One region of the Paenibacillus sp. J22P90 genome, then DNA from elsewhere that is predicted to be linked to it. Evidence: riboswitches for the same ligand, from Rfam matches in the RefSeq annotation. Region 1 holds a riboswitch; each other region holds the start of a gene.

What was found. Region 1 has a riboswitch for cyclic di-AMP ahead of AC58UX_RS10945 (hypothetical protein). Riboswitches for the same ligand answer to the same signal wherever they lie in the genome.
Region 2: linked by a shared signal. The riboswitch ahead of AC58UX_RS12860 (APC family permease) and the one ahead of AC58UX_RS10945 (hypothetical protein) in region 1 are both predicted to bind cyclic di-AMP.
Region 3: linked by a shared signal. The riboswitch ahead of AC58UX_RS26395 (stalk domain-containing protein) and the one ahead of AC58UX_RS10945 (hypothetical protein) in region 1 are both predicted to bind cyclic di-AMP.
Region 4: linked by a shared signal. The riboswitch ahead of AC58UX_RS26835 (ABC transporter ATP-binding protein) and the one ahead of AC58UX_RS10945 (hypothetical protein) in region 1 are both predicted to bind cyclic di-AMP.

What each region holds. Positions count from the first base shown of each region.
Region 1 covers NZ_JCAUAY010000003.1:135,462-141,465, reverse strand. Annotated here, with positions in the region: gene AC58UX_RS10955 (APC family permease) at 1-973, shown strand, start outside; gene AC58UX_RS10950 (hypothetical protein) at 993-1,517, opposite strand; cyclic di-AMP (ydaO/yuaA leader) riboswitch at 1,871-2,040, shown strand; gene AC58UX_RS10945 (hypothetical protein) at 2,160-2,621, shown strand; gene AC58UX_RS10940 (hypothetical protein) at 2,839-3,255, shown strand; gene AC58UX_RS10935 (potassium-transporting ATPase subunit F) at 3,383-3,460, shown strand; gene kdpA (potassium-transporting ATPase subunit KdpA) at 3,508-5,178, shown strand; gene kdpB (potassium-transporting ATPase subunit KdpB) at 5,217-6,004, shown strand, end outside.
Region 2 covers NZ_JCAUAY010000003.1:582,298-588,301, reverse strand. Annotated here, with positions in the region: gene AC58UX_RS12875 (NAD(P)/FAD-dependent oxidoreductase) at 96-1,325, shown strand; gene AC58UX_RS12870 (MFS transporter) at 1,399-2,841, opposite strand; gene AC58UX_RS12865 (GNAT family N-acetyltransferase) at 2,997-3,443, shown strand; cyclic di-AMP (ydaO/yuaA leader) riboswitch at 3,678-3,831, shown strand; gene AC58UX_RS12860 (APC family permease) at 3,932-5,767, shown strand; gene AC58UX_RS12855 (YqkE family protein) at 5,813-6,004, shown strand, end outside.
Region 3 covers NZ_JCAUAY010000009.1:200,061-206,064, reverse strand. Annotated here, with positions in the region: gene AC58UX_RS26405 (molybdopterin molybdotransferase MoeA) at 1-1,141, shown strand, start outside; gene AC58UX_RS26400 (YjcZ family sporulation protein) at 1,718-1,816, opposite strand; gene AC58UX_RS26395 (stalk domain-containing protein) at 1,972-2,763, opposite strand; cyclic di-AMP (ydaO/yuaA leader) riboswitch at 2,769-2,921, opposite strand; gene AC58UX_RS26390 (PspA/IM30 family protein) at 3,133-3,759, shown strand; gene liaF (cell wall-active antibiotics response protein LiaF) at 3,890-4,552, shown strand; gene AC58UX_RS26380 (sensor histidine kinase) at 4,654-5,721, shown strand; gene AC58UX_RS26375 (response regulator transcription factor) at 5,748-6,004, shown strand, end outside.
Region 4 covers NZ_JCAUAY010000010.1:71,630-77,633, forward strand. Annotated here, with positions in the region: gene AC58UX_RS26825 (beta-galactosidase) at 1-579, opposite strand, end outside; gene AC58UX_RS26830 (AraC family transcriptional regulator) at 722-1,552, shown strand; cyclic di-AMP (ydaO/yuaA leader) riboswitch at 1,723-1,888, shown strand; gene AC58UX_RS26835 (ABC transporter ATP-binding protein) at 2,006-2,890, shown strand; gene AC58UX_RS26840 (ABC transporter permease subunit) at 2,897-3,694, shown strand; gene AC58UX_RS26845 (DUF2705 family protein) at 3,721-4,515, shown strand; gene AC58UX_RS26850 (5'-nucleotidase C-terminal domain-containing protein) at 4,602-6,004, opposite strand, start outside.

The DNA.
Region 1 (6,004 bases):
TTCGCAAATCGCAACGGTGACATTTGGGCGTAACGTGATGTATTATATCGTCCAAGGTACAACGGCCATGATTCTTGTTCTCGCAGCAAACACGGGATATTCCGCGTTTCCCTTGTTGGCGGTGAATTTAGCGAAGGACAAGTTTATCGCTAGAATGTTTACGATGCGTGGAGACCGATTGGGGTATTCGAACGGGATTATTTTTCTAGCGGTTACCTCGATGCTGCTCATCATCATATTTAAAGGGCAAACCGAGCAGCTCATCCCCCTCTATGCGGTCGGTGTATTCATCCCTTTTACGCTTGCACAGACTGGCATGTTGATGAAATGGATAAGGGAGAAGCCTGGTGGCTGGCTACTTAAATTAACCATCAATTTGGTCGGCGCTTTTATGAGCTTCATTGTCATGATGATTTTCTTCATCACCAAGTTTGGTCAAGTGTGGAGTGTGCTGATTTTCCTTCCACTGATCGTTTTCATTTTTCATCAAATCAAAAAACACTACGATGCTGTCGGCGAACAATTACGCCTCTCCTCTTGCGAACCAGCGATTCCGATTGAAGGGAATGTCATGATCGTGCCTGTTGCGGGCTTTACGCATGTGGTCGAGAATTCACTGAACTACGCCAAATCGCTATCGCCGGATCAAATTATCGCGGTATATGTGGCTTTTGAGCGGGACGATGAGAAGCAGTTTGAAGAGAAATGGAATAAATGGCAGCCGGATGTTCGGCTCGTCACCTTGCACTCTCATTATCGCAGCATCGTTCATCCATTGACGAAATTTATTGATACAGTGGAACATAAAGCTTCAGAATCGAATTACCGGGTAACGGTGATTATCCCGCAGTTTATCCCGAAGCGGAATTGGCATAACATTCTTCACAATCAATCGAGCTTGTTGATCCGAGCGTTCCTGCTGTATAAGCGGAATCTGATTGTGACGACGGTGCCTTATCATTTGAAGAAATAGTGTATGAAAAGGGCAGTCCTTACTTCACAGTAGGGCTGCCTTTTTTCAATAGGGTTTCCATCAGATGCTCTTCACTCACCCGCTTCATGAACGCATGAAGCTCTTGTTCTGTTTCACATACGGCTGCATGTTCCAACCAAACAAAAAACTTCTTCTTAAGAATGGCTGAAGCATGAAGGGGGTATGTCTCCCGAGATTTAATAATATACAAGCCTGGGGAAACTTCATTCCACGGTGACTTGAAAATGGTACGAATCGATAATCGAGTCCGATTCTCCCAATCTTGTTTTTTCTGCTTGTTCCTTATCGACTGATACATCCTCATAATGATCTGCTCATCGGATATTTGGATCCATTTGGATAATCCAGTTTGGATCACGTTTTGAGTGATTTCGGACTCTTCTCTAGCAAACCAGTATCCGACAATAATGGGGAAACGGTTATCCTCTTCTTGCCATAAGACACCAAACCATTCGTAATCCAAATCAATCGGATTCAATAAATGAGGGAGGATCCCTAAATAATATCGAGGGGAGGTAGTCATGACATTGCTCCTTCTGACTCATTGGTCGGTCTTAGCTTGATGAAAGCCATCTAATAGTTAACATTGTATGATTGAACCTTATAAAAAGGGGGTAAAGAATAATTAGCAAACGTATAAAAAAATGATAAAAACGCAATTTCACTAATTTTCTCAAAGCCGAGAGGTCATAGGGCCAATCTTTACGAACTGGTAAAAACGGAAGCAAGCCGAAGCATTTCTATCGAAAATGCATGTGATTTATTAATGGGCGCGCTTTCATAAACATTAAAGGCCACAGATTGCGAAATAATTGCCTCAAGCGTATTTTACATTCATGTGTAATCGGCGTAACATTCGTTTCAGCAACAACATAAAGATGCAAAACGCTGAGTTCCCGCAAGGGAAACGGGGGAACCAACCGAAGCTGATTCCATGTAGAATCGGTTTCTCGGGGTGAATCTAAAGCAAGATCAGCTTGCTAAAGTAGGGCACTTCCAAGCCCGAATCCGACAGCTAACCTCGTAAGCGAATTGGGAGAGAACGACCTTCTTTTCGTGGTGTCCACAGCGTGTTTGATCACGCTGCTTCGAAGCCCGAGAGTAGAGATTCTCTGCTCTTTGGCTTCTTTTTTGTTGTTCACAAAATGAGGAGAGTGAGTCTATTATGTATCCCGAACCCCTGACTCTAGTAAGAGAATCAGATGAATGTACGAAGGAATGTAAGATTTCCCGCATTGAATGTTTTCAATTTGATTGTGAATTATCCGATAAATTGCAGCTTGGACATGGCACGGACTGTCATTGCGGTTTACTGACGATTTCAACGAATGTTGGAACATGCGGTTTAGGTCAATTCGTGATTCCATGCGGCAACCTAAAAGGGGATTTCGTCCAATGGGCGTTGGTTTTCCAGAAGCTCAAAGGTCTAACTCTTCAGGACGGTTTGCAGTACGTTCATCAGAAGCAAGAGGCATGGGGAGAAGTACGAACACAATTAATGGCATCTGCACTAACGAATTTATTTGAAAAGCTAGAGAACTCATCAACTGCAACAGTACAAGAACAACCTTGCCTATCTGATCGCACTTATTTATTTGAGCATTCTGGGGCGTATATCTCTTTCTAAGAGAGACGCTAGATAGAAAATGAAAGAGCACCTCTTTCCATTCGTGATACGAGTGGGAGAGGTGCTCTTTATCTTAACTAGGATTGGCTGGAATGGGTTCTTCATCAATCAGAATAAAAATATTTTTATACTTTTTTTATACGGACACTACAGATTCTTTACCCCCTTTTTATACAGATCGGCGTTACAATGTTTCAGGAAAGGGGGCGGTGACGTCATGCAAAGTGATTTTTTGCTGATCGCTGCGCCAACCAAGGCAGGCGAGGCGTTTATGAAATATACGAAATTGGTTGGTCTTCCTTTTGTTGCATTAACGAACAACAAGATGGAGAGAATCAAGTTAGAAGGTCAAGGAGTGAAGCAAATTATCCAAGTGGATACGACGGATTCAGGGGCGTCCTTCATTCCAGACTTTCCGATTGGGAATGTCGTTCTGTTCGAGGATAGCTTACCTTTATATTGCAGGTATATCCAGATATGCCGTAGTTGGACCTCCAAATCCATTTATGTCATCACACAAAGCGTGAATTACCGGTTGATTTACAAAGGACTGGGTGCTGATTATATCATTTATTCGAATAATGGTGATGTCAAATTTCTAATCTCATCCCTTAAAACAAACAAAAGATTGTGATTCTGTCTGATTTGAAGGAGGTGTGTCATGTTTAACGATGTAACGATGATTCTATTATTTGCAGTAAGCTTTCTAGGATTTTGGGGATTTGCGAAATATTGTGAAAAAGCGTAAAGGAGGTAACCATATGATCGTTATTGGACTCATTGGATGTGCCATTATGGTATATCTCGGTTTTGTTTTAGTAAAGCCTGAGAAATTTTAATTGTAGAATATGAGCTTATGTAAGCAGGGGGAGAACCTACTATGGGTATGGGATTGTTACAAGTAGTCGTCACACTAGGGATTATCATGCTTTTGGTAAAGCCTGTGGGAAGTTACTTGGTCAAAGTTTTCGGCTATGAAAAGAGTGGCCTTGATCGTGTTTTTGGTCCTTTCGAGCGTGTATCTTATCGCATAATGGGTGTTAAAGAAGACGAAGCCATGGGTTGGAAAAAGTATTTAGGAGCTGTGCTGTTAGTTAACTTTGTCATGATGCTTCTCATGTACGCGGTATTCCGGCTTCAGAAATACTTACCGCTTAACCCCGATGACATAGGTAATATGCCTCCGGCACTCGCTTTCAATACAGCAGTTTCTTTCATTACAAATACGAACTGGCAGTCTTACAGTGGTGAAAATGCCATGTCCTATTTGTCACAAATGGTGGGGCTTACGTTCCCGATGTTTACTTCGGCTGCCACTGGATTTGCTATTGCCGTAGCTTTCACACGGGGTCTAGTTGGCCGACAAGATAATCTCGGGAATTTTTACGTGGATATGACTAGGGCTATTACACGTGTTTTTCTACCGCTTAGCTTCATCATTGCTTTGATCTTAGTTTTCCAAGGTGTACCACAAACCCTGCTAGGGGCCGTACAAGCTACAACGATCGAAGGTGCTGGGCAAACCATTACCCGTGGTTTAGTCGCTTCATTTGAATCCATTAAACATATTGGTACGAACGGCGGTGGTTGGTTCGGAACGAACGCTGCGCATCCATTTGAAAATCCAACGCCTGTTTCGAACTTGATTCACATTATTTGTATGATGCTTCTGCCTACATCACTGGTGTACGCTTTCGGACTCATGATCAAGAACAAGAAGCAAGGCTGGACGATTTTTGCTGCGATGGGGATTATCTTTATCGTGATGTTATCGACGGTTTTCTATGCCGAGTATAAAGGGATCACTGCGATCGATGCGATGGGTGTTCATGGCAATATGGAAGGTAAGGAGGTGCGGTTCGGTGTGTCAGAGACTGCCCTATTTGCGGCTGTGACTACGGCTGCCACAACAGGCAGCGTGAACGCGATGCATGAGTCACTTACGCCTCTCGGAAGTATCGCTCCTTTTGCAGAAATGATGTTGAACAATGTGTTCGGTGGTAAAGGGGTAGGTTTGTTAAACGGCTTACTTTACTTGATCTTATCTGTGTTTATCTGCGGGTTGATGGTGGGGCGTACACCAGAGTTTCTGGGTAAAAAGATTGAAGGTAAAGAGATTAAGCTAGCGGCCATCGCGATTCTTACTCATCCGCTTATTATTCTAGCTCCGACGGCTTGGGCACTGACTCGTCCAGAATCGATTCATTCCATAGCTAACCAAGGCATGCATGGTCTCTCTGAAGTGTTGTATGCCTTCACATCGGGTGCAGCAAATAATGGATCTGCCTTTGGCGGTCTGACCGCGAACACGAACTTCTACAACTTGGGCATTGGTATGGTCATGTTGTTTGGCCGTTACATTTCAATCATCGCGATGTTGGCCATTGCAGGTTCACTTGCTACGAAGCGAGTCGTTCCTGTAACAACAGGTACACTGCGAACGAATACACCCTTATTTATGGGGATTATGATCATGATTATTCTAGTTATTGGTGCTCTAACGTTCTTCCCGGCGCTGGCATTGGGGCCGATTGCTGAACATTTGGCGGCGCGTTAAACGGATAGACGTAATAGAGATGGAGGATTGATTGGACTGTGGAACGTAAAAAAACATTAACCAAAGAAATTGTGAATCAAGCTATCGTGGATTCGTTCAAAAAATTAAATCCTTGGGTCATGATGAAGAATCCGGTTATGTTCGTGGTTGAGATTGGTACGGTGATTACCCTTCTGCTTTCATTTGCACCCGAGCTATTTGGCAGCTCAGAAGTAGGGCGTGGTTATAATATCGCGGTGTTCCTGATCCTGTTGTTCACCTTGTTATTTGCTAACTTCGCTGAAGCTTTGGCGGAAGGTCGCGGTAAGGCTCAGGCCGATTCTCTCCGGAAGACGAAATCCGATACGATGGCTCGTTTAGTTCAAAAGGATGGCACTTATAAGCAAGTTTCTTCGACTTCTCTTCGTAAGGGAGATATCGTCCGTATTGAAATTGGCGAGATCATCCCGTCCGACGGCGAAATCATTGAAGGCTTAGCTTCCATTGATGAGTCAGCCATTACAGGTGAATCTGCTCCGGTCATTAAGGAAGCTGGCGGAGATTTCTCATCTGTGACCGGCGGTACGCGGGTAGCTTCTGACTATATCGTTGTCAAAGTAATGACGGATCCCGGCGAATCATTCCTGGACCGCATGATCTCACTCGTTGAAGGTGCCAAACGGCAGAAAACACCAAATGAAATCGCGCTAACAACGCTGCTTGCTGTATTAACACTGATCTTCCTAATTGTCATCATGACGATGGTTCCGATGGCATCGTATTTAAACGTAAAATTAGAAATTTCCACGTTGATTGCGCTGCTCGTATGTCTTATTCCAACGACGAT
Region 2 (6,004 bases), 450 kb from region 1:
AGAGAGTCGGTTACCGGCTCAGCTTGCGAGAATTTGTGATTATTTTCACAAGCATATATGTGATTAATTTCACAAACGGAGGAGTGTTGAGGCAAATGAATAAACCCAGAATTGTCATCCTAGGGGCAGGCTACGGCGGACTTGTCACAGCGATAAGGCTGCAGAAGAAGATGAAAAGAAATGAGATGGACGTCACACTGGTCAACAAGCATGATTATCATTTTATTACGACACATCTGCATATGCCGGCTGCCGGTACAGATCACCATGATAACGCGCGCGTAACCATTTCCGATTTGATTGATGAACGGAAGATTCGGTTCATGAAGTCGACGGTTCGAGAGATTAGGCCTAGCGAGAAAAAGATTATACTGGAAGAGGCTACGCTCGACTATGACTATCTTGTGGTTGGATTAGGAAGTGAGACGGAGACCTTCGGTATTCCGGGTATGAACGAATATGCGATGTCCATCAAAAGCATTAATAGTGTCCGCTTTATTCGGCAGCACATTGAATATATGTTTGCCAAGTCGAAGGTGGCTCCGAAGCGCAAGGATTATTTGACCTTCGTCGTTGGCGGAGCGGGCTTCACCGGCACGGAATTCGTCGGAGAACTAGCTGACCGCGTTCCCGTTCTGTGTAAAACCTATGATGTCGACCCTGCGGATGTCCGTATTTATAATGTGGAAGCTTCTCCGTCGGCGCTGCCTCCCGGGCTTCCGGAGGATTTGATCGCATATGGGATGGAAGTGATGCGCCGCAAAGGGGTGCAGTATAAGCTATCCACGGCCATTAAGGCTTGTACAGCAGAAGGAGTCATTCTAAGCAACGGCGAGTTCATTCGCGCAGGTACGGTAGTCTGGTCCGGAGGGATACGCGGCAATTCCTTGCTGCAGGAAGCAGGGTTCGATGTTCAGCGAGGCCGGGTTAAAGTGGATAGCTGCCTGCGCTCCTATCAGTTCCCGGAGATTTTCATTACCGGTGATTGCTCGATTGTGATAAGTCCAGAAGGTACGCCGTATCCGGCGAATGCGCAGATTGCTGTCCAACAAGGCTATAATGCAGCTAGGAATTTGATTCAGACAGTTCGAGGCAGAGAGTTGAAGCCGTTTGTGTATGATTTTAAAGGCACGGTAGCAACCTTGGGTCGAGGTGAAGCCGTTGGTTTACTCAAAGTAAAGAAAGTGAAAGGCCGTTTGGCCCTATTTATCAAAAAAATGATCGATGCCCGTTATCTATTTCTCATCGGCGGCCTACCACTCATTTGGAAGAAAATGATTTGGAAGCAAAGGTCCACGACCCGCAATTATCATGTGCCTAATTAATGTCTAACGAACTAAAAAAGCTGAAATGAGATGGCAGTGGCAGAAAACACTGTTCTCATTTCAGCTTTTTTATTTATTCGGCCGCAGCCTTAGGCATAGCCGTTCTTCCTACCGTCTCCGAAGTTGAGTGCCCCTTTTGCTGTTTCTTTGCATAATTGCTATACAAGATGGAGCTGCCAATGGTTAAGAACGCAATGACCGCCATCCCCCAGATGAGGTTATCAAAAGCACGTTCAAGCGGCAGTGATTTCTGCCAAACCAGCGCACTGCCCGAGAGCGCCACGGCGAAGGCACCGCTGAAAAACTGCAGCAATTGGAATAAGCCCATGCCCGAGCCGACGCGATCTTTAGTCAATTGCCGGGACAGCTCATTGGATACAGCGCTGGATAGTGTCGTAAAGCTGATACTCACGAAGATGTACAGCGCTGCGATCCAGTAATAAGAATAGCTTGCAGTTAAGGCAAGCAGTACGGTTGAAAGGAGCATCAACCATGGCACGTAGCGCAGCAAAGCGGTATTGCCATATCGGTCAATGATGCGCCCCACACGGTTGGACGCAAGCATGGCAATCAGCGCACCTGGGAAGAGCAAGAGTCCGGAAGTGAGCGGCGCTAAGCCGAATACCCGAGCAAGCATCTGCGGCGCCAAGAACAGGAAGCCGAAGCTGATCATGTAAGAGGTAACGCCAATTGCGCTAAGCGCCATATAAGGTCTGTCGCTGAACAGTGCGGGCAGCACGAACGGTTGCGAAGCTTTGCGAATGCGCAGCGCGAACAGGGCAATCGCAATTGCCCCTGCTAAGAGGGCAACGATACTCTTGGATGTCAGGAAGAGCAGCAAACCCGTGGTCCCGATTCCGAGCAGGACAGCGCCGATGAAATCGAACGAGCCGCTTTCTGCTTTTTCTTTTGGCAGCAGGATGAGGAAAATAGGGGTAAGCAAAAGGGTCACACCTGTAATGACGAACAGGAAGTGCCAGCCCAAATACTGCACGATGGAGCCGCCGGCGACCGGACCGAGTCCTAGGCCTAATGAAGCCGCGGATAGGATGAGCGACATGGCTCTGCCTCTACGTGATAATGGAATGTAGCGAGTGACGAGAACGATACCGAGCGAAGGGATCGCACCCGCGCCGGACGCCTGAATTAGTCTCGTCAGCAGCAACAGTCCGAAGCTGTCCGTGAAAAGTCCTAGGACCGATGCGCCGCCGAGCGAAAGCAGGGCAATGACATAGAGCCTCCGCATAGGGACAAAGTCGGACAAACGGCTATAGGTGATTGAAGATATCGCAAAAATGATCGAATAGCCCGTGACAATCCACGATGCCGTTGAGGGGCTGAGCTCGAACTGGACGGCAATTTTGGGTAGAGCGAGATTGAACATCATCGTGTTCATGATCACAAGTACTATAGTAAAACAGAGCAGCCAAGAGACCGGGGTTTCCCGCAAGCGGCTATTTACCTCGGTTTGATCATGCGTTGTTTCTATATTAGAAGTGGTTGCGTTGTTTGACATAGTACACCTTCCGATCTATAACTATAATATAATTTGTTACAGTTTAGCATAGTGAATTCGGTGTGTCAATGAATTGGTAGTGGATAAATAATTTGCAATTGAATATTTATTCTTTAATATGTATTATTATTCATGAAATGATGGAGGGGAATCATATGGATCATATAATAAGAAGAGCTGAAATGAAGGATGTAGAGGCATTAACAGAGCTTATGGTTGCCTATATTGTAGGTTTTTATAAGAAGCCGCGGCCTGAGTCGGCAGATCTTCATCGACTGATCAGCACCTTGCTCCAGGAGCAAGGGGGTATCCAGTTTGTAGCCGTCAAAGATGGCGATCTTATTGGCTTTGCAACGCTATATTTTGCCTGGAGTTCGATGAAAGCTAGTCCTATCACGATCATGAATGACCTCTTCTTTCTCGAACCATTTCGGGAAACTGCTGCAGAAGAAGACTTATTCCGGAAGTGCCAAACGTATTCCAAAGAAAACGGCTTTGCCTACATGTCATGGATCACAGCACCGGACAATTATCGTGCACAACAGTTTTTTGATAAAATGGGCGGCACTCGCATAGATTGGGTGAATTACACGATTGTATAAAAGTGTATAAGGGATGCCGACATCCATTAGCTGGCGTGATTTCAATTGTCGGTATGTCCTCCTTCATTTTTGCGAAATACCCAGAGTACCTACGAAAATGGAAGATAATCAACGAATCATATAATTGTAAGCGAATTATTGGAGCAATCGCGAGGTGGAAGAGAGCTTTTTACGTTTATTCCCACCTTTACTATGTGAGTAGAAGAGAGTAGTATTCAACACGTACATGAACAGTTGAATATTTCGCTTAATTTTCTGTTTAAGAAAAGCGGGGGAACCACGAGTAACATGGGGTGAATAACGGTACGGATTTGTAAGTACCTTTTAGGGCAGATTTCTCGCGGCCCGAACCCGACAGCTAACCTCGTAAGCGATCGTGAGAAAGGAGAACATGTGTTTAAAACACAAGGTCATTCCTTGTGTTTTTTTGCGTCCATTTTTCAAATGAGAACGTTGAGATTAGCAATTTATTGGAGGAACGACCACGAATGACAAGTGATTCATTAAAAAAAATTGTGTTTGGTAAGCCGCTAAAGTCGAGCGAGATTGAGTCGGAGAAAATGCCCGTCTGGAAAGCTCTCCCCATCCTTTCATCGGATGCCTTATCCTCTGTATCGTATGGGACAGAGCAAATTCTGTTAGAACTCGCGACGGTAGGGATTGCTGCATTTGCATTCTCCTTGCCGATTGCGATTTCCATCATCGCCTTGATTTTATTGCTCGTGCTGAGCTATAGACAAGTGATTGAAGCCTACCCCATGGGTGGCGGCGCTTATATGGTTACCAAAGAGAATTTAGGCATGGTATGGGGACGTCTTACTGGTGTCTCACTGCTAATCGATTATACCTTGACCGTGGCCGTTTCGATCTCAGCCGGTGTGCAGGCGATTACTTCGGCTTTTCCTTCGGCGGTGCCGTATATCGTACCACTTACAATCTTTCTAGTTTGGATTATGGTTTGGATTAATTTACGAGGTACATCTGAATCAGGAACCGTATTTGCGATTCCAACGTACTTTTTTATTTTTTGTATCCTGTTGTTAGTAGGGAAAGGTATCTTCGATATGATGACCGGCTCCCTCAATACGCATGCCATTGAATTCGTACCAAGTGCTGCGACGAACTCATTAACGTTATTCGTACTTCTCAAAGCATTCTCTTCCGGTTGTTCAGCCGTGACGGGAATCGAAGCAATTTCTGATGCTGTCCCGCATTTCCGAACGCCTTCTGTCAAAAATGCTAAACGTACGCTCATCTCCTTAGGCGGCCTATTGGCCATCGTGTTCGGGGGCGTAACCCTTATTGCCTTAGGATACGGGATTGCCCCGGATCATAACGGGCATACTTCCGTGCTATCGATGGTGACGGAGCAAGCTTTTGGCCGTGGCGTGATGTATTATGCGACGCAAATCGCTACGATGCTTATTCTCGTGCTCGCTGCCAATACGAGCTTTAACGGCTTTCCGATTTTGGCATCGATCATGGCTCAGGACAAAAACTTTCCGCGTATGTTCTCCTTCCGTGGAGATCGTCTTTCGTATCATTACGGCATCGTCACGCTTGGTGTGCTGGCGAGTCTGCTTCTGATCGGCTTTAAAGGGAAGACCGATGCACTTATTCCGTTGTATGCGATCGGCGTATTTTTATCTTTTACACTAGCTCAAGCAGGTTTGGTTCGTAAATGGTTAAAGGAGCGCGTAGCCGGTTGGGTCTGGAAATTGATCATCAATGGACTAGGCGGCATCGTTTCTTTTGCAGTTCTTATCATTTTCTCTGTGACAAAATTTAGCGAGGGTGCTTGGATCGTCATTATCGTGACACCGATTCTTCTCTGGTTAATTACGAAAATCAGTCACCATTACGATGATGTAGCCAACCAGCTGCGCATTGATATCACACAAGACCGCGTTTGTACGAAAGAACCCGTCATTATCGTACCCGTGGCCGGGATTCATAAAGCTGTTGAGCAAACCCTGAACTATGCCAAATCGCTCTCGCCTAACGTCATCGCGTTCTATGTTTCTTTCTCCGATGAGGACGAAGAATCGATGCAGGAGAAGTGGCAGATTTGGGACCCGGGTGTTCGACTGGTTGTGTTCAAATCGCGGTATAGAACGATCCTGAAGCCGCTGGCCGAATTCATTGACCGCATCGACACACACGTGTCGGAGAAGCAGTCGATCATGGTTATTCTTCCACAATTCATGCCGAAAAAATGGTGGCACCGTCTGCTCCACAATCAGTCTGCGGCGCGTATCCGTTCGAAGCTGCAAGCCGACAAGGATATCGTTGTTGCAACAGTGCCGTATCATTTACATCAATAGACGTGTACAATAATAGGGAGAACATGCAGACGAGGTGACCTTATTATGGTGAAAAAGAAAGCAAAAATGACGCCAGCTGCGGCTAGCGTGCAAGATAAACCCGCAACACTCAAGGACTTGCTGCGTCCTGAGATTTTGGAAGGCCTCAAAGCCCAGGCTGACGCGATGAAAGCGGAAGAGCAAGCGAAGAAGGACGCAGAGAGAGCTCGTGTAGAAGCGGCTCGTAAGGCAGAAGAG
Region 3 (6,004 bases), on a different contig from region 1:
GGCGTCCTTTGGCAGACGATTAGCGAAGGACATTTATGCGGATCATGCTGTACCGCATTTTCGCAGATCGGGTGTGGATGGGTATGCGGTTCGCTCCCAGGATATCGCTGAGGCGACGCCGGATGCTCCGACTGTTCTTCATGTGATCGAGAGAATTCCAAGCGGTACGATGCCTCAGCAGACGATTCGGATAGGAACTGCCGCGCGGATTATGACGGGAGCTCCGGTTCCGGATGGTGCAGATGCCGTAGTGATGCTGGAGATGACGGATTCCTTGTCAACTGACGACGCCAAGGTGAGGATTAAGAAGAATGTGCAAGCGGCGAGTAATATTACGCCAATTGCAGGTGAAGTTGCCCGCGGAGAGCTCGTGATCGCACGAGGAACTCGGATTGGTCCAGGGGAAGCCGCGATTTTGGCGACTTTCGGATTCGCAGAGGTTGAGGTGTACCGAAAGCCTAGGGTGGCTATTTTTTCAACGGGATCAGAGCTTCTACATGTCGAACAGGAACTCCAACCAGGTAAAATACGCAACAGTAACAGCTACATGCTGGCGGCTCAAGTGGAAGCTATTGGGGGATCAGCTCTAATCATGCCGGCACTATCGGATGATCCTCAGCAGGTGGAGGCTTCACTGGAGGCCGTGATGGTTGATGTCGATCTTATTCTAACGTCAGGCGGCGTCTCTGTTGGCGATTACGATGTCCTTGTTGATCTATTCGGTCGATTCGACGGAAAGTTACTTTTTAATAAAGTAGCGATGCGACCAGGTACGCCAACGAGTGCTGCACTATGGCGAGGAAAGCTGCTACTAGCGCTGTCCGGTAATCCGGGAGCATCGTTTGTTGGATTCGAGCTTTTTGCTAAGCCTGTCATTCACGCGATGTTGGGCAACCAGCATCCTGTGGCGGAAGAGTTTACAGCCTTTTTGGATGTTCCATACGATAAACCCTCTGCCTATCCACGTTATATTCGTGGGACAACGCGCATCGAAGCAGGTACCCTATGGGTCAAACCAGCAGGTATTGATAAGTCGAGCATCATGGTGTCGATCAAAGATGCGGATTGCTTGATTTGGTTGCCAGCAGGTGGACAGGGTTTTCGGCGCGGGGATTGTGTGAAGGTTTATGGGACTAGATGATGTAGAGATAGTAGTGAGAGATAACAACGAAACAGCAACGAGATAACAAAGTGGACTTTTACTTTTTACGTGGAATTATAAATGATATATTATCGAACGATTGGCGCCACAAGTAACCTTCTGATAGGAGGTTACTTGTGGCTTTTTTTGTTGAGTAGCTAAGGTTTGGAGGCTGAAGGGGGCGGTGGGAGTAGATAGGTAGAAACTGCCGTTAGTTCGATTTATCCGAACTAAATTGGGGACTTCAATCTAAAATTGGGAAATAGTTCGATTCTGCCGATCTATTTCCCGGTTTTTCAGGCGAGTGGGTTGTTATTGGCGATTTAGTTCGGTTATTTAGGTAGGACTAATCGAGAAAAGATGGTGCGGATGGGGGGATTAGTTCGGTAAATTTGGACTAAAGTGGGAACGGGAAGAGGAAAGGAGCTTAAACTCGCAAGCCGCGGCTCCCTAGCCTCGTTCCTGCTAGGCTCCCTAGACCCGTCCCAGCTGCTCACGAAATAAAACCCACCTGCCAAAGCTCTAAAGAGCTTTAACAGGCGGGCTATTTGTATAAAGCGAGTTGGGGTATAAGTCCTAGTAGAAAGTAGCAAGAATGATGACCAACAACACATAAAGAACAAGAATTACGCCCACAGAATTTCCGTATCCTGGCGTTCCAACTACAGCTGACATAGTATCCCCTCCGGTTTTTAATTAATATGGGTTAAACACTATATATCATATGAAGGCGGGAGCCCCGGTGATTGGACGAATGCCCTCTTTTCATGGGAACATTCACCTACGACAAAAAGCTGCGCTTGAGAAATTTCTCAAGGCAGCTTCTTTATTTAATTTGGCAGGTGATACACTTTAATTTTTTGAATGCCAAAGCTTCGTAGGGATTTTCTTGAACCTGGGATGAAGATATCCATTCGGTTTCCTTTAATAGCTCCACCGGTATCCGTCGCATACACGTACATGCCCCCAGTAGGAAGACCGCTATACGAATAACCTTCAATATAAAGCTTAGTGCCTAGTGGAATAACGTTTGGATCAACAGCAACGGTGCCGATCGCAAGGGGGTTGCCCATGTAATCAAAGGCTCCGTAACCGCCATTTTCGGAAGGATCTGCTGAATAAGCGGTAGATTCAAAAATTTCATAGTCTGGCGCATGATTGCCGCCATCTTTGCTTAGGATCGCTAGATTGCTGCTGGCATCCCATTTTACAGGAATTCCTGCGGCTGTTGAAAGAAAACGAAGAGGCACATAAACGCGTCCATTTTGAAATTGGGAAGCTCCATCTAGGACAACAGGTTCGTTGTCGATGCTGGCTTCTTTTTGACCGGATACCAAGGAAATCGTATGTTTGTCGTTATTTAGGGTTACTTTGATTTGATTTCCGTCTTTTTGCCAGTTCACGGTATATCCTAGCTTCTCGGTTACGAACCGAAGCGGAACTTGGGTCGTTTGGTTGCCATCCAGAAATGGCTGTGCATCAGGAAAATGAATCAGGTCATCATTGACTTGCACTTTCACTTTCATCTCTGCTGCTTGCACGGAAAATGGGGAAAGAAAGCCCCCTGCCAATACTGCTAGTGACACAGCAAGGCTAGTTAGCCCTTTGGTAAGCTTATTCAATTCGTATATCCTCCTTCAATGAGCCTTCGAGGTTAGTTGACGGGTTCGGGAAGAAGGTTCTCCCTAGTCTGCTCCAAGCTGAAGCAAATATTCACCCCAAGTATTTCGTCCCCCGTACCAGTGCCTAATTTATGCACCAGACTCGGCTTCAAATATTTTATCACTGCAGGTAGGCTCGAACAACGACCAAATTATGGGTAAGCGAATAATACTGGACTTAGGTCTAGGTTCAAAAACAGTCGATAGTCGGTTTTAGACTTCCTGTAATTGAGCTACGATAGGAGTATGATGAAGCGATGAGGGGCGATTGACATGAATAATAAGAATCGGGAAATTGATCCTACTAATATATTTGATCGTATAGGCAAAATGGCAGAAACCGTCTGGCAGGAGACCATCGGGAAAACAAACCCAGGCGCCTATATGGACGGTGCCATAGCAAGGCTGGAGGAGCGCTACGACGACGCGCTTCAGGCAACGATTACGCTACGCAGCTACATCGCGCGAGCGGAAGAGATGGCGAAGCTGCGCGGCGAGCAAGCCGAGCTGGCGATGCGCGCCGGCGAAGAGGATCTCGCGCGGCTCGCCCTGCAAGAGAAGCTGCGCGAGGAAGCCGCAGCTGAGCACTACCGCGCGCAGTACGCGAGCAGCCAGGACTTGTGCCTGGCGATCGCAGAGGAACTGCGCGAGCTGCGTGCCGGGCACGCAGCCGAGGGCGTGCAGCCGAGCGGCGGGCTGCACAGCAAAGAAGCTCGCGACACATGGCGCGAGCTCGAGATGACCGGCCGCGAGCTCGGCCGGGAGGCGCTGCAGGGGCTCCGCGTAGCGGGCCGCCTGTCGAGGGAGACGCTGAAGGAAGCCGGAGGCAACCTTCAGCACGAGCTGCGCTCGCTGCGCAGCAAGCTGCAGCAGGATTGGCAGCAGGAGCAGCGCGCGCGCGACCAGCACAATCAGTACAACCCACATGACCCGCACGACCCGCGCAACAGAAAATAGCCAGGATCGTGACCTCCATCGAAGCAAAGCCTTGCGGGATAAGGATTTGCTGCTTGGAGGTCGTCCATTCTTATGGTATGCTAGGAAACGTATGAACGAAAGAGAATTGGCAGCCAGAGGAGGTGCATCGATGGGAGAAGAAACGAAAAATAACCGCAGCCGGAATACAGCGCTTGTGCTGATTGGAGCCGGTGTTTTTTTGCTTCTGGAACATACCGTTGGCTTTTTTCCCATTCTCGCTGTTTTCCTCATTCTGCTGGGCGTTCATCGTGTTCATTCGCGGAAAGAGCGTAAGGGATATGTGCTAATCGGGATTGGCGCCGTCATTTTATTTGGTGATCATCTCACCATTGTGATCTCGGTTGTGTTGATTTCATTAGGTTTATTTTTCATTCGATCCAAACAGGTTCATAAAGACGAGACCTACACACAGAAGCAAAAGATTGTAGATAGCATACGCCTCGGCAGAGAGCCGTGGATTCTAAGAAATACATCAACGTGGTACTTGGTGGGAGAAACGTACATTGATCTCTCGCTGGCCATCCTAGAACAAAAAGAAACGACAGTCATCCTTCAGGGCGTTATCGGAGATATTGATATTAAAGTACCTGATGATATCGGCGTTTCCGTTACATCTTCCGTCATGTTCGGTCAGCTTCATGTCGCTGAACAACGCGAAGCAGGTGTGATGAACAAAGTGGTATGGCAATCGGAGAATTATGCGTATTGCGACCATCGCGTGAAACTAGTTCTCTCTTACATCGTAGGAGATATCAAGGTTAAAGTATTGTAAGGTTTCCCATATAAAAAACTAGCTATATTTCTTAATAAATGAGACATGAGACCTTCCTTAGGGAGCGTGCTTTCATTTATTTAAGGGGGGTTCCTCACCAAGTGGACGGCTACAAACGACGATTAACGAATATGATATGGCGAAGCATGGGGGAATCAATCCTCTTTAGCTTCGCTGTTTTCGGCGCTATGCTATATTTTTTGTATTCAAGGAATTTGATTGAACCCTTTACCAGCTGGCAGCAGGGGGTCAAATTCTCGTTCATGGCTTTGTTGATTCTCGGTGTGATCGGAGCGGTTTTCGGTTACTGGAACAGCTCGAAGGTTACGCGCAGACTTGAGCCGATGATGGAAACGATGATTTTATTAGAAAAAGGCACGTTTGCGCGAGTGGACTTCCATAACGGAGACGATGATGAAATTGGGCGTTTAGGCGAACAACTCGGCCGTATTATGAAGCGATGGGAAGAGCAGGTGACTTCTCTTCAACGATTATCGAACAGCAACGCTGAGCTTACAGAGAAAGCCAAGCTGTCAGCGGTAATTGAAGAGCGCCAGCGGTTGGCACGCGAGTTGCATGATGCGGTAAGCCAGCAATTGTTTGCGATTTCGATGACAGCAACAGCTGTAGGTCGTACGTTAGATAAGGATTTTGAGAAAGCGAAGCGGCAAATCCATCTGATTGAAGAGATGGCTTCCGTTGCACAATCGGAAATGAGAGCCTTATTACTGCACCTGCGGCCGATCCATCTCGAAGGAAAACGATTGTCCGAGGGACTCGTTGAACTATTGAAAGAGCTGGCTGCCAAGGTACCGATGGCGATCAGCTGGGATATGGATGAGGAAATCCGTTTGAACAAAGGGATTGAGGATCATTTATTCCGAATCGTGCAAGAAGCGCTTTCGAACGCACTGCGCCACTCGAAGGCGAATAAGCTAGAAGTGAAGCTGCTGCATCGCTCGGATGGCATTCGTCTAGTAATCCGCGACGATGGCGTTGGCTTTGAGCTTGACGCGAAGAAGCTGACTTCCTATGGCATCGTGTCTATGAAGGAGCGTGTGAATGAAATCGGGGGTTCCGTCGATATTATCACAGCGCCTGAACGAGGAACACGTATCGAGATTCGAGTACCCATTCTAGCAAGCGATCCTCAATTGATCGAGAATTAGCACTGTACATAGAGAGGGAGAAGCAAATGGACGAAACCTTAATCAAAGTACTACTTGTCGATGATCATGAAATGGTCAGAATTGGATTGGCAGCTGTTCTCGGAACAGAAGATGGCATTGAGGTTGTAGGCGAAGCGAGCAATGGCCATGATGGTATACGTTTAGCCCAAGAATATCGTCCTGATGTTGTCCTGATGGACTTGGTCATGGAAGGCATGGACGGGATAGAAACGACTAGAAAATTGCTGCAATTGTACCCGGAGTGTAAGGTCATTGTGTTGAC
Region 4 (6,004 bases), on a different contig from region 1:
CTGATTCCAGAAGACGGCACCCCATGCCTGGTTCAAAGCGTCCAAGGTACCATACTTCTCCTGTACCCACTTCCGAAACGCGGCATGATCTGCCTCCGCATAGAAGACATTTACCTCGCAGTTAAGCTCGTTGTCGATTTGCCAGCCTACGACGCCAGGGTGGTTCGCATAATGAGTTGCCATAGCTTCGGTAATCTTCGCGCAATAGTCGCGATAAACAGAGCTGCTGTAATTGTAGTGACGTCTCACCCCATGCTGAAACTGCACACCTTCATAGGTAGCATTCAGAATTTCTGGGTATTTATAGCTCATCCAAGCGGGAGGAGTTGCCGTCGGAGTGCCGAGAATGACCTTCAGCCCATGTTCGTGAGCAAGGTCAATCGCGCGGTCGAATAGATCAAAGGCATAAACCCCTTCTTCAGGTTCAAAAATATTCCATGCAAACTCACCCATTCGCACGATGGTGAAGCCGATTTCCCGCATTCTCCTATAGTCATCTGCCCATAGTTGCTCCGCCCAATGCTCAGGGTAGTAGCACACGCCTAGATCAAATTTGTCGCCTGGAATGGTCTTTTCCATAAGTAACAACATCCTCATTTCTATTGACATAGTAATTTATTGTTATTTAAAATCCTTTATGTACTCATTATATTTCTTTATAATATTATGTATATATTAACATTTTGCCCCATGTATCAGATTCTTGCGTTTTGGAGGACACATGAAAATTCACTATGTATTACCGGAGCCAATGTACAAACACTACACGGTGTATCCGGATATGATTGGCCAATATGCGAAATTCCCCGAACATCAGGAGCGGCGGTTTAAGGGGCAGTTGCAACAAGCCAATTTGCATATCGTGTTAAGCGGTAAAGGCTATATTAAAGCAAACGGGAAGGAATTTTGTCTAGAAGCAGGACAAGGCTTCTATTACGGGGCGGGTCTTGAGCAGGAGTATCGGGCAGATCCGAACGATCCCTGGCAAGTATTCTGGGTACATCTTGCAGGTGAGGGACTCGACAGGCTGTTGAACGATCAAGGCACTTCAGCTGTGTGGTTGTTTACGTATAGTGATTTAGCTAAGCTCACACAACTGACTGAGGGATTATTGGAGCTGGCATCGCCTCATGATGGGAACGAGGTGCAATTGGCCGTAAAACTCTATGAACTGCTTGCTGAGCTTGCCTTACGTGCGGAGACGCATGGAACAGTGACAATACTGGATAAGCGTGCTCGAATGAGAGAGGTTGCGGAATACATTCGTATGCACTGCACGATGCCACTAACGCTTTTGCAGATGGCCGAGCAGGCAGGCTTCAGTACTTATTATTTTAGCCGGATGTTTCACGAAGTAATGGGGCGGACCCCGATGGTGTGGCTATTTGAATCTCGTCTTGTTGTAGCTAAGCAGCTGCTCATGTCTACCGAATGGACAATTAAACAAGTGGCCGAGCATATTGGTTTTTCCCAGAGCAGCTACTTTATTGCGCGTTTCCGTGAGCATACCGGACTGACGCCACAGGAGTATCGGCGGCTGTATAATGCTTAATTCCTAAGAAGCACTAATAAGCAGAAAAGTAGGGGATAATCAACGTCACTCTACTATGAATGCGCTTTCATCGACTGCCAAAGTCAAATCTGCAATAATTAAAGGCGAATACACGTTTTACATTCGATAAAGATCGGCGTAAGATTCATTACGACAAGTTGATTTTTTGTAAAAAGAAACCACTTAATTCCCAATTGGGAAACGGGGGAACCAACCGAAGCCATTCAAGCAACACATGGTTTCATGGGGTGAATCCTGATGCTCACAAGCATTAGGTAGGACGCTCTCAAGTCCGAATCCGACAGCTAACCTCGTAAGTGCATTGAGAGAGAACCGCACCCTCGCCTTCGTTATGATCAAGAAGTCCGAGAGTAGAGATTCTCTGCTCTTAGGGCTTCTTTTTGCATGCCATCAACCCAAAAAGTTACATAAATGCTACAAGGAGGCTATACTATGCATGCTATTGAAATCAATAATTTGACCAAAACCTATGGGAATGCAAGAGGTATTACGGATGTTAGTTTTACAATCGAAGAAGGGGAGATTTTTGGGTTTATTGGACCGAATGGGGCAGGGAAATCAACCACGATTCGAACGCTGCTGTCTCTGATTTTTCCAACGAGCGGCAGTGCCAAAATTTTCGGAAAAGACTGCATCCAGTTTGCGCCTGAAATTAAGAAGGAAATCGGCTACTTGCCGTCGGAAGTTTTTTACTATGACAACATGAAAGTGATCGACCTGCTCAAGTATTCGGCTAGCTTTTACAAGAAAGATTGCACGAAACGAATCCATGAGTTAGCCGAAATTATGAATTTGGATGTTACGAAAAAAATCGATGATCTATCTTTGGGCAACAAAAAGAAGGTGGGCATTGTCCAAGGGCTGCTGCACGATCCGAAGCTCATCATCCTGGATGAGCCGACAAGCGGACTGGATCCGCTCATGCAGCAAAAGTTTTTCGAATTGCTCGAACAACAGAATAAAAGGGGAGCAACGATTCTTTTTTCCTCTCACATTTTGAGTGAAGTACAGAGATTATGCGATCGTGTCGCGATTATTAAGGAAGGCAGGATTGTGACGGTTGAGAAAATCAGCACGTTAAAAGAAAACAATTTCAAGCGGTTCAAAATTGACACGGCGCAAGCGCTCGACCCTCATTTTTTCAAAATGACCGGGGTCAATAACATTGATGTCCAAGGACAGACAACCAGCTTCTTATTTAAAGGCAACATTAATCAAGTGATGCGAAAAATTGCGGAGATAGAAATCGAAAATCTGTGGATCGAAGAGCCTGATCTAGAGGAGATCTTTATGCACTACTACGAGAAGGAGGCTTAACACGGAATGAATATATTCCTTCATGAATTGCGAGCTTACCGGAAATCTACGATCACGTGGACGTGCTCCTTAATTGCTGTCATCGTCTTATTCTTATCCCTTTTTCCTTCGGTCTCTAAGGATTTTGCTGAATTCTCCAAGATATTAGAGGGGTATCCAGAAGGTGTCAGGAAAGCGCTAGGTATTCAAATTGAAACGTTTGGTACCTTACTTGGGTTCTATATGTATATCTTTATGTACATTACGCTTTGCGGAGCCATTCAAGCCATGGTTTTGGGAACGTCAATACTCTCCAAAGAGGTTCGTGAGAAAACCGCAGACTTTCTTCTTACGAAGCCCGTCACACGGACGAAAATATTGACTTCCAAGCTATTAGCGGCAGTTGTTTCATTAATAATAACCTGTGTGATCTATATCATTGCAGCCTATCTAATGGCGCTTCAAGTCAAAACGGTTGATTTTGATGTGAACGTATTTCTATTGATTTCATTCACATTACTGTTTATCCAGCTGATGTTTCTAGCTATTGGATTCATTGTTTCAGTCGTGTTTTCTAAAATAAAAGCCGTCTTATCCGTCAGTCTTGGTACGGTGTTTGCCTTTTTCGTAATCGGAATGATCGTTGCCGTAGATGGGGAGGGAGCCAAACGATATTTCTCGCCATTTAAATATTTTAGTGGGAAATACATGCTCGCGCATGCCAGTTATGAAGCCTCTTATGTCATTGCGGCCATCGCGATTATCATCGTTTCGATTGCAGCCAGCTACTTCATCTATACGAAAAAGGATGTTCATGCCGTATAACTGCGGGTGAGAGGGGGGAACAGCTAGTGAATATTTTTTGGAGAGAACTGAAAACGTATCGGAAATCGATGATTTTCTGGAGCTTAGGGCTTATTTTTCTAGTGGCCAGTGGTATGAATAAGTATCAAGCAACGGCAGCCAACGGACAGATTAATGATCTAATGGCAGAAATGCCAAAGTCCCTCCAAGTCATCATGGGTGGTGGTGCGTTAGATTTATCAAAAGCTAGCGGCTATTTCGGCATCCTGGTTCTATATTTCTTGTTGATGGCTACGATCCATGCGGCAATGCTTGGGGCCAACATTATCGCGAAGGAAGAGCGGGATAAGACGGCTGAGTTTTTATTCGTGAAGCCATTGTCCAGGAATCAAATCATCAGTTGGAAGCTGCTGAGCGCTTTTGTGAACATCCTTATTTTTAATCTCGTGTCATGGATTTCGAGTATGTTGATTGTTGGGGCTTACAGTAAAGGCGAGGCTGTCAATGGTGACATCTCGATCGTCATGCTGGGTATGTTTATTTTGCAGCTGCTTTTTCTGGTCATTGGTACCGCTATTGCAGCCGTTAATAAAAATTCCAAAAAGGCGGCCTCGCTTGCAACAGGCATCATGCTCATCACGTTCATTTTATCAATTGCCATTGATTTTAATGAGAAGCTGGCATTTTTGAAATATGTAACCCCGTTTAAATATTATGAGGCAAAAAATATCATGTATGGCGGTGGATTTGATGCCGTGTATGTGATTATTTCGGCAGTCGTCATTGCTGTGCTAACGGTTGTTACTTATGTTTCTTTTAAGAAGCGGGATTTGCACGTATAGAGTTAAAAAAGACCTTTCACCCTATCCATAGTTGGATGCGGTAAAGGTCTTTCTTCATTAATGAGATGAATAATGATTATGATAGCTTATTTCTTCAAATCCAAACGCACATCGCGACCATCGTCTTGGACAGATAACTCTTTACCAGCGGCTTTCAGGGAATTAACGTGATTCACCCATGCATCTAGCATGATGGCGCCATCTTTCCAATCCTTTACTTCACCAAAAACCGTAAAACCATCGCCACTGCCAGTAGCCATGAAATCATTGGTTGTCACTTTGAATGTACGGTCTGTATTAAACTTGCCATCGACATAGATCGGAGTGCCATCTACTAAAGTGATTTTGGAATATTTCTCACCAAGTGGCTTTGTGTTATCCCATTCAACTTTCAAACCTGAGAATTGAATAGCTGGGAGACTTGTGTACTTGTCCGTAACTTCGAGTGCTTTTTTAATTTGTGCAGCAGTCATTGTCCCTGTTACGTTGTAATTGCCAAAAGGAAGTACTTCGAACATTTCACCATAGGTTAGCTCGCCTTTGTCGATATCCGTGCGAATACCGCCAATATTCGTGAACGCTATATCGGATTTCTCAGAAGCGCGCATAGCATCCGTGATACTGTTTCCTAACTGTGTTGCGCCATCGCGGTCAGCCCCGCCATTCGTAGCAAAACGGAAAGATTTACGATTTAGCGGCTCAGCAACTACGACTTCTACTTCGCCCGATTTCGCCGAAATCTTGGCTTTATATTCTTCAACGGCTTGCTGAATTTTCGCGTCAGCTGTCGTTAGGTTTGTATATGTTTCTAACAAGCTTGCATTGGAGGAAACGACTTGCTTTGTAGTTTTGTCTACAAACAGTTGAATGTGTCCAACCGCATATAGCCAGCTTTGAGCTTCAACAACAGGAATGCCATTCACAATACCGGCAACACGCATGTGGGAATGACCGCCAACAATGGCATCTAGGGTGCCATTGCCAGTACCTTTTGCCAGATCAGCAAGCTCACTAATGATTTCAGCAGACTTTTGGTTTTGCTCTCCAGGTAGGTGGGAAGTAACCATGATGATATCGACGCCTTTCGCGCGAAGCTCATCTGACAATTCTTTCGCCAAAGGAACTGGATTTACGAAGGAAAGACCTTTAATGTTTGTTGATTTCGTCGTTGTCGTCGTTTGTGGCGTTGCGAAGCCGATGATGCCGATTTTTAGGCCATCTTTTTCAACAATGACATAGGGCTGTGTCCAGTCAACGCGTTTACCTGTTTGATCATCGATAATATTAGCCCCGAGAATAGGGAATTTAGCTTTCTTAATATTGTCGATCAGAACGTCACGGCCGAAGTCAAACTCATGATTTCCGATTGCCGCAGCATCGTATTGCACTTGCGCCATCGTATCCATTACGGATTGGCCATTCGTTGTATTGGAAATCAGCGTACCTTGCCAAGCGTCACCGCCGTCAACAACGACTGTTCCTTTGGGAT